3 regions of the Candidatus Pantoea soli genome follow, and region 3 is predicted to be linked to each of the others. Evidence: predicted binding sites of a transcription regulator. Region 3 holds the regulator's gene; each other region holds the start of a gene.

Region 1 (3,279 bases), 420 kb from region 3:
AGCCGCCGGATAGCGTCTAAAGTTGTTCGGGTGGTCAATGCGTTAGCGCACCACCTTTTCGGACAAGGAGAAAAACCGATGATAAAAAATGTCGTATCCACGCCCGCGCGCCTGAGCCTGTTACTGAGCGCCGCCCTGCTGAGCGCGACGGCCGCGCACGCCGAAGACACCAGCCGCATGCTCAGCAGCCAGCCACAGCCGCCGGATGTGCGCCTCGGCCCCCTGTTCAATGCGGTGCAGCAGGCGAAATTTTATCCGGATCAGAAAACCTTTGCCGATGCGGTCCCGAAATATAATCCCTCGTCAATTCTCGCCGACTGGCAGATGCAGAAAGGCCAGCGCAACTTTGACCTGAAACGTTTTGTCGATACCAACTTCATCCTGCCTAAAGCGCAGGACAAGTATGTGCCGCCTGCCGGACAGAGCCTGCGCGAGCACATTGACGGTCTGTGGCCGGTGCTGACGCGCAGTACGCCGCAGGCCAGCCAGTATGATTCGCTGCTGCCGCTGCCAAAACCTTATGTGGTGCCGGGCGGACGCTTCCGTGAGGTGTACTACTGGGACAGCTATTTCACCATGCTCGGCCTGGCAGAGAGCGGTCACTGGGATCGCGTGCAGGATATGGTGGATAACTTTGCCACCGAGCTGGACCGCTATGGCCATATCCCGAATGGTAACCGCAGCTACTATCTCAGCCGCTCACAGCCGCCGTTCTTCAGCCTGATGGTGGACCTGCTGGCGACGCACAAAGGCGATGACGTTTACCGTCAGTATCTGCCGCAGCTGGAAAAAGAGTACGCCTACTGGATGGCGGACAGCGACAGCGTGGCCGCCGGGCAGGCCAGCAAGCGCGTGATTAAACTGAGCGACGGCACGCTGCTGAACCGCTACTGGGACGAGCGCGACGCGCCGCGTACCGAATCCTGGCTGGACGATGTCGAAACCGCGAAGAAAGCGCCGGATCGCAACAAACAGCAGGTATACCGCGACCTGCGTGCCGGTGCGGCTTCAGGCTGGGATTTCAGCTCACGCTGGTTTACCGACGCGCATAATCTGGCATCCATTCGTACCACCCAGCTGGCGCCGGTTGATCTCAACAGCCTGCTGTTCCACCTTGAACAGACGCTGGCGAAAGCAGCGAAGCTGGCGAAGCAGGACGCGCAGGCGAAAAACTGGGCGGACGCGGCAGAGAAGCGTCAGGCCGCTATCAACCGCTATCTGTGGGATGACAAACAGGGCTGGTATGCCGATTATGATTTTGGCCGGAAGCAGGTGCATCACCAGCTGACCGCCGCCACGCTGTTCCCGCTTTACCTGCAGCTGGCCAGCGACCGGCAGGCTGAGCGTACCTCCGCCGCAGTGGAAAAGCAGCTGCTGAAACCGGGCGGGCTGGTGACCACCACGGTGAACAACGGTCAGCAGTGGGATGCACCTAACGGCTGGGCACCGCTGCAGTGGGTAGCGGTGGAAGGCCTGGAGCACTATAAGCAGCCGAAACTGGCGCAGCAGATTGGTCAGCGCTTCCTGCAGAACGTACAGCAGACCTACGATCGCGAGCATAAGCTGGTGGAGAAGTACGTGGTTGAAGGCGACAAACTGGGCGGCGGTGGTGGCGGTGAATATCCGCTGCAGGACGGTTTTGGCTGGACCAATGGCGTCACGCTGATGCTGCTGGACAAATATTGCCCGAAAGACAAGACCTGTAACAGCGCCCGCGACATTCCGGCTATGCCGGCGCTGAACGGCGCACAATAACCCTGTCACTGAGGAGAGGCGACCCCGTCGGGTCGCCGCCTTTCACTGCACGCTTCCCGCCCCGCATCAGCATCACCATTGACAGCCTGACACATCCCGTTATAAAAGATAATAATTCTCACTGTTAATTGATTCTTATTTTCATCATTGCGGTCTGGTACCGCTGTTGCTGCTTTGTCAAAGGAACTGTCATGACCTCGCCGTTTCCGCTTTATCGCGCCCGCGTGCTGTGCGCGCTGGCCCTTACCTTCCCTGCCGCCGCATTCGCTGAAGATGAACTGGTGGTGACCGCGCAGCCGGAGGAAACCGCCACTTCACCGGTGCGGGGGTATCTGGCTACCCGCAGCAATGGTGCCAGCAAAAGCGACCGCGCGCTGGTGACGACACCGCAGTCCGTCTCGGTTGTTACGCGACAGCAGATGGCCGATCAGGGCGCGCAGGATCTGAATCAGGCGCTGGACTACACGCCCGGCGTCTTCACCGGTTTTGGCGGTGCGGCCACGCGCTACGACACGGTGTCACTGCGCGGTTTTCACGGCGGTGACGTTGATAACACCTTTCTGGATGGTCTGCGCGTCATGAGCGATGGCGGCAGCTTTAACGTGCTGCAGGTGGATAACTGGTTTCTCGATCGCGTGGACGTGATCAAAGGCCCCGCTTCCGCGCTCTACGGGCAGACGGTGCCGGGCGGGCTGGTTAACATGGTCATGAAGCGGCCACAGTTTGCCCGCGAGGGCCATCTGCAGTTTTCCGGCGGCAGCCATGCCACCCACAGCGCCGCCTTTGATTACACTGATGCCATCAACACCCAGTGGGCGTGGCGGCTGAGCGGCATCACGCGCAACAGCCATACTCAGTATCAACACACGCGTGAAGAGAAGTATGCCCTTACGCCGCAGCTGCTGTGGCAACCGGATGAGGACACCAGCCTGCTGCTGCGCGCCTATCTGCAGAAAGATCCGTCGGGCGGCTATCACGGTTCGGTGCCGGCAGACGGCACCCTGTTCCGCCACCGTGGCCGACAGCTGCCCGCCGGGTTTTATGAGGGTGACAGCGCACGGGATCAGTTCAAACGTCATGAACAGATTTACGGCTATGATTTTTCGCATCGCCTGAACGATATCTGGTCGCTGCATGCCACCGGCAGCTATAGCCAGTCTCAGGTAGCACTGGATCAGGTGTATCAAATCGGCTGGCGTGCGACCGATACGGATTGGCTGGATCGCTACTACTCCGGCGAGCGCTCGTCGCTGCGTGCCTGGGCCAGCGACAATCAGCTGCAGGCAGCGTTTACCACCGGTGCGATTGCGCATCGCGTGACAATTGGCGCAGAGTACCACCGTTACAAAAATCAGCTGCTGACGGCGCGCGGATCGGCCAGTGCCCTCAATCCCTGGACCGGCGAGACAGCAGGAGAGATGCCGGACACCAGCTGGAGCGCGCAGACGCGACGCTACTACCAGAGCGGTTTGTATCTGCAGGATGAGCTGCAGTGGGATCGCTGGCATCTGGATCTCTCCGGGC
Region 2 (3,279 bases), 1.5 Mb from region 3:
TCACGCTGAAGTTCCGCTGTCTGAAATGTTCGGATACGCGACGCAGTTGCGTTCTCTGACCAAAGGCCGTGCTTCTTACTCCATGGAGTTCCTGAAGTACGATGATGCGCCGAACAACGTCGCTCAGGCCGTTATTGAAGCTCGTGGCAAATAAGGCTACGGTTTAAAAATTGTGAACTGATGCCTTCATCACTGATGAAGGCATAACGTAAGGATTATCGCCATGGCGAAAGAGCAATTTCAACGTAACAAACTGCACGTAAACGTGGGCACCATCGGTCACGTTGACCACGGTAAAACCACCCTGACTGCTGCAATCACCACCGTTCTGGCTAAAACCTACGGCGGCCAGGCGCGTGCTTTCGATCAGATCGATAACGCGCCGGAAGAGAAGGCTCGTGGTATCACCATCAACACCTCTCACGTTGAATACGAAACCCCAAGCCGTCACTACGCACACGTTGACTGCCCGGGCCACGCCGACTACGTGAAAAACATGATCACCGGTGCTGCGCAGATGGACGGCGCGATCCTGGTTGTTGCTGCGACTGATGGCCCGATGCCTCAGACCCGTGAGCACATCCTGCTGGGTCGTCAGGTTGGCGTTCCTTACATCATCGTGTTCCTGAACAAGTGCGACATGGTTGATGACGAAGAGCTGCTGGAACTGGTTGAGATGGAAGTGCGTGACCTGCTGTCTCAGTATGACTTCCCGGGCGACGACACCCCAATCGTTCGCGGTTCAGCGCTGAAAGCACTGGAAGGCGACGCTGAGTGGGAAGCGAAGATCGTTGAGCTGGCTGGCCACCTGGATACCTACATCCCGGATCCGGTTCGTGCAATCGACCTGCCGTTCCTGCTGCCAATCGAAGACGTATTCTCCATCTCCGGCCGTGGTACCGTTGTGACCGGTCGTGTTGAGCGCGGCATCGTGAAAGTGGGCGACGAAGTTGAAATCGTCGGCATCAAAGACACCGCCAAGTCTACCTGTACTGGTGTTGAGATGTTCCGTAAGCTGCTGGACCAGGGTCAGGCAGGCGAGAACTGCGGCGTTCTGCTGCGTGGTATCAAGCGTGAAGAGATCCAGCGTGGCCAGGTTCTGGCTAAGCCGGGCACCATCAAGCCACATACCAAGTTCGTATCAGAAGTGTACGTTCTGTCTAAAGACGAAGGCGGCCGTCATACTCCGTTCTTCAAAGGCTACCGTCCACAGTTCTACTTCCGTACCACTGACGTGACCGGCAACATCGAACTGCCAGAAGGCGTTGAGATGGTTATGCCAGGCGACAACGTGAAAATGACCGTTACGCTGATCCACCCAATCGCGATGGACCAGGGTCTGCGTTTCGCAATCCGTGAAGGCGGTCGTACCGTTGGCGCGGGCGTTGTAGCTGAAGTTATCGCTTAAGTGCGTGACAACAGGTGACTGCGTAAGTGGTCACCTCAGCATGAAAAAGAGCACTTCGGTGCTCTTTTTTTATGCCTGCATAATAATCCCACACAAAAGCTACGTTGTAATAAAAACTATTCTCATTTACACTTTGATCAGTTTTTGTACCGGAGCCTGCAGTGAATGTACGTTTGTCTGTGTAATGCCGTAAGCGATAAAACCCTGCGTGAAGTGGTGCGCCGTTATCAGCCTAAATCTATTCAGCACCTGCGCCAGCTGGTGCCGGTCGGGAAACAGTGCGGCAAATGCATTCGGGCTGCGCGGGAGATCATGGATGAAGAGATGCAAAACGTGCCGCTGTACAAAGAGATAGCCTGAACCACCCGGAGTGGGGGAGTACCCACAAAAACAGTCGTGCTTTTTTGACTTCTTTTTATCCGCATCTACGCTCTAGTAAACTGGCAGCGGAGGAAGCGAAATGAAGGGCGACGTCAAAGTCATAAATTACCTCAATAAATTGCTGGGAAATGAACTGGTAGCGATTAACCAGTATTTTCTGCATGCGCGCATGTTTAAAAACTGGGGCCTGATGCGCCTCAACGATGTCGAATACCACGAATCCATCGATGAAATGAAGCATGCGGATAAGTACATTGAGCGCATCCTGTTTCTGGAAGGCATTCCCAATCTGCAGGATCTGGGCCGGCTGCGCATCGGCGAAGATGTGCCGGAGATGCTGCAGTCCGACCTGACACTGGAGCTGGAAGGGGCAAAAGATTTACGTGAGGCGATCGCCTGGGCCGATAAGGTTCATGACTACGTCAGCCGCGATATGATGATTGAAATCCTCGCGGAAGAGGAGCATCACATCGACTGGCTGGAGACCGAACTCGATTTGATTCAGAAAATTGGTTTGCAGAATTACCTGCAGGCGCAACTTAAAGATGAGGGCAGCGACTAGCGTCTGCCATCCGGAATACAGCCCCGGCCCGCCGCGCAGAACAGCGCGCTGCGGGCTTTTTTATGTGCTGCCGTACCTTTTTCGGTTAAAAACGCAGCACGGGTTGCTTCCTGAACAGATTTCCGTATAATGCGCGGGCCTGCCGATATTGGTGTGGCGCGATTCGAGCAGAATCGCAGGCGATAGCGGTAACTGTATCGCCTGACAATACTCCCGATTGGGGAGTTATATGCTGAACGATTACACTCCCCCATCAATCGTAATGGGTGTGGGTAGTAATTTTTTTCGTTTATAAAATGTTTGGAGCCTTGGTCTCATGTCGAACCAAAGAATCCGTATCCGTCTTAAAGCGTTTGATCATCGCCTGATCGATCAATCAACCGCGGAAATCGTCGAGACTGCCAAGCGCACTGGTGCGCAGGTCCGTGGTCCGATCCCGCTGCCGACTCGCAAAGAGCGCTTCACTGTTCTGATCTCTCCGCACGTTAACAAAGATGCGCGTGATCAGTACGAAATCCGCACTCACAAGCGTCTGGTAGACATCGTTGAGCCAACTGAAAAAACCGTTGATGCTCTGATGCGTCTGGATCTGGCTGCCGGTGTAGACGTGCAGATCAGCCTGGGTTAATCAGGTCATCGAGCGATTGAGAGGTTGATACAATGATTGGTTTAGTCGGTAAAAAAGTGGGCATGACTCGCATCTTCACTGAAGAAGGCGTTTCAATCCCAGTAACCGTAATCGAAGTTGAAGCAAACCGCGTTACCCAGGTCAAAGGTCTGGAAAACGATGGTTACCAGGCGATCCAGGTTACCACCGGTGCTAAAAAAGCAAACCGTGTTGGCAAGCCGGAAGCAGGTCATTTTGCTAAAGCTGGCGTTGAAGCTGGCCGTGGTCTGTGGGAATTCCGCACCGAAGGTGAAGAATACT
Region 3 (3,279 bases):
GGCGTCATTCAGTTTATCCTGAAGTCGTTTGCTGAAGGCGAATGGCGCTTTAACGTGCCGGTGCTGTGGGATAACTATAGCCGTATCTCCGGCTGGGAGGCGGTGCCGCCCGCACCGCATCCGGCGCTGTTCATTCGCGGCGGCGACTCACCCTATCTGGATAACCAGTATCGCGATGCGCTGCTGCATCAGTTTCCGCAGGCGCACGCGCATGTGATCAGCGGTGCCGGACACTGGGTGCACGCAGAAAAACCGGATGCGGTATTACGCGCCGTGCGGCGTTTTTTTAACCTGTAAAAGCAAAAGCTTGTCGCAGGCGGTTTAGGGTTGGCGTCACGCGGGGCGCTGGAGTATGATGTCGCGCTAAAATTTTGCCGCGGCTGCTTTTTTCGCCGCGGTCAGGCCAATAATGAATTAATCGCGCAGCGCCTTTGCGCCGTTCGCGCCCACGCAGTTTCACAAATCATGGCAAAAGAACAGACAGACCGTACCACGCTCGATCTCTTCGCCGACGAGCGGCGTCCTGGTCGCCCGAAAACCAGTCCGCTGTCACGTGACGAACAGCTGCGCATCAATAAGCGCAACCAGCTGAAACGCGATAAAGTGCGCGGGCTTCGTCGCGTCGAGCTGAAAATGTCCGGCGAAGCGGTGGACGCGCTCAACAGTCTGGCGGAACAGCAGAACATCAGCCGCAGCGAATTGATTGAACAAATGCTGCTGGCCCAGCTCAAACTGTCGTGACGCGCGCAGACCGCACGCAGGAACACACCGCCAGCGCTTTATACGTTCCGCGCTTTTCACCGGTCTGCTATCATTCGCATAACTGTGCAGTTTACTGACTTACTTTCACAATCAGGATTTAAGAGGTTACTTAACCCATGGCAATCGTAGGCATTTTCTTCGGCAGCGATACCGGCAACACTGAAAACATTGCAAAAATGATCCAGAAACAACTGGGTAAAGATGTCGCCGAAGTGCATGACATTGCCAAGAGCACCAAAGAAGATCTCGAGGCATTCGATATTCTGCTGCTGGGTATTCCAACCTGGTATTACGGCGAAGCGCAGTGCGACTGGGATGATTTCTTCCCGACGCTGGAAGAGATCGATTTCAACGGTAAGCTGGTGGCGCTGTTTGGCTGTGGCGATCAGGAAGACTACGCCGAATATTTCTGTGACGCGATGGGCACCATCCGTGACATCATCGAGCCGAACGGTGCGGTGATTGTGGGGCACTGGCCGACTGAAGGCTATCATTTTGAGGCTTCCAAAGGCCTGGCCGATGATAACCACTTCCTGGGTCTGGCGATCGACGAAGATCGTCAGCCTGAGCTGACCAACGCGCGCGTCGATAAATGGGTGAAGCAGATTTTCGACGAGCTGCAGCTGAAAGAGATCATTGAAGCCTGATGATCCCTGCCTCCCGATGTGGGCGCTGGCTCACATTGGGACAATGGAATTTCCTATAAAAATAATAGCTACGGTTTTTTAACTTTTACCCGCAATTCTGTAGAATACCCGCAACGGTCATCCGCTTATTCCTCTGTCATCTGATTGAGGCTGAGTGAAATGAAACGCCGATCGTCACGATCCCACTGACGTCAGTGATACCCTCACCTGAAACCCTGAGGGATTGCCTGCTTCGGTCAGTTTTCATTTCACTGCCTGAGTCCTATAATGAGACGCAAATGAGAATGCGCTGATCACACATTCAAGGCCTTTGCGCCGTAAGTAACCAGCAAAGTAACAGGACACTATCCGCATGACTGACAACAACTCCGCATTGAAGAAGGCTGGCCTGAAAGTCACGCTGCCCAGACTGAAGATTCTGGAAGTGCTTCAGGGACCTGGACCAGAGTCCCATCATGTCAGTGCGGAAGATTTGTACAAGCGCCTGATCGACATGGGCGAAGAGATTGGTCTGGCGACGGTTTATCGCGTACTCAACCAGTTTGACGACGCGGGTATCGTGACCCGTCACAACTTCGAAGGCGGTAAATCCGTTTTTGAACTGACTCAGCAGCACCACCACGATCACCTGATCTGCCTGGACTGCGGCAAAGTGATCGAGTTCAGCGATGAATCCATCGAAACGCGTCAGCGTGAGATCGCTACCCGCCACGGGATTAAGCTCAGCAACCACAGCCTGTACCTTTATGGTCACTGTGCGCTGGGAGACTGCCGCGAAGACGACACGCTCCACGACAAATAAGAAATGTGCTATGCAGTATAAAAAAACCGGTGCTTTCACCGGTTTTTTTATGGCTGTGATCAGGCGATCAGCGTTTCCTGCAGATAGCGCCAGCGGGGAATTGCCGTGCTGCAATCCAGCACGGCCAGCGAGATGCGGCTCTGATTATTGCCATTCATCATCTGCAGTTCACGATACTGAATGGTCACCTCTTCGCGCTGTTCGGAGATGATCGCGTGCTCGCTGGTGGCGATGCGCATCCCTTCGCGCTGACCGTGCAGTTGACGGAACAGCACTTCGGTATCATTCAGATCGAGTTGTTTACCCTGCGGCGTGACCATTTTGAATTCAGGATGAAAATGCGACAGCAGCAGTTCCATGCTGTCATCACTGCCTTGCGCCTGATTAAAAATACGTTCGATAAGCTGATGTAAAACCACCACGCTGTGTTTGGCTTCCTGAGCGAGACTTGTCATTTTTTTTCCTGTAATTACCCGCAGAGCGTCGTCCGAGAGCGCATAGCCTACCTGAAAAAAAACTTTTCACACGGGTAAATGGTTTAAAATTATTAAAGTCAGAAAAGTCGTAACACCGGGCTGGCGGGGCAATTTGGGGTTGTACAGCATAAAGCATTGGCCCAGGAGAATCCGGGATAATAAAAAAGGGCGATTGCTCGCCCTGACATGATCATATCGTGTGACGCAACCGGCCGCTTACTCGCCAGTTTTTGCCCAGGTGTCACGTAAACCCACGGTACGGTTAAATACCAGCGCAGAAGGCTGCGAATAGACGCTGTCGGCACAGAAGTAGCCTTCACGTTCAAACTGGTACGGCGCGGTCGCCGCGGCTTCACGCAGGCCGGGTTCCACAAAGCCCTGTTTGATCTCCAGCGAATTCGGGTTAATGGTGGTGAGGAAGTCCTCTGCCGCCCCCGGATTCGGGACGCTGAACAGCCGATCGTAAAGACGGAACTCTGCCGGCAGCGCATGAATGGCGGACACCCAGTGGATCACGCCTTTCACTTTACGGCCATCAGCCGGATCTTTGCTCAGGGTCTCCACATCGCAGGTGGCATAGATGCAGGTGATG

Evidence for each region. Region 3 encodes Fur, which represses iron uptake genes when iron is present. Its sites were predicted from a motif close to ATAATAATGAGAACNACTATCAA; they were not measured.
Region 1: D8B20_RS07185 (TonB-dependent siderophore receptor) is a predicted target of Fur. The motif match lies at 1,861-1,883, and genes of this name have one in related genera.
Region 2: bfd (bacterioferritin-associated ferredoxin) is a predicted target of Fur. The motif match lies at 1,512-1,534, and genes of this name have one in related genera.

Annotation. Positions count from the first base shown of each region.
Region 1 is NZ_CP032702.1:1,544,328-1,547,606, reverse strand. It holds gene treA (alpha,alpha-trehalase TreA) at 79-1,755, shown strand; gene D8B20_RS07185 (TonB-dependent siderophore receptor) at 1,947-3,279, shown strand, end outside.
Region 2 is NZ_CP032702.1:3,401,968-3,405,246, reverse strand. It holds gene fusA (elongation factor G) at 1-154, shown strand, start outside; gene tuf (elongation factor Tu) at 224-1,408, shown strand; gene bfd (bacterioferritin-associated ferredoxin) at 1,574-1,768, shown strand; gene bfr (bacterioferritin) at 1,869-2,351, shown strand; gene rpsJ (30S ribosomal protein S10) at 2,668-2,979, shown strand; gene rplC (50S ribosomal protein L3) at 3,012-3,279, shown strand, end outside.
Region 3 is NZ_CP032702.1:1,126,947-1,130,225, reverse strand. It holds gene ybfF (esterase) at 1-297, shown strand, start outside; gene ybfE (LexA regulated protein) at 466-741, shown strand; gene fldA (flavodoxin FldA) at 879-1,409, shown strand; gene fur (ferric iron uptake transcriptional regulator) at 1,762-2,211, shown strand; gene D8B20_RS05205 (hypothetical protein) at 2,271-2,666, opposite strand; gene glnS (glutamine--tRNA ligase) at 2,904-3,279, opposite strand, start outside.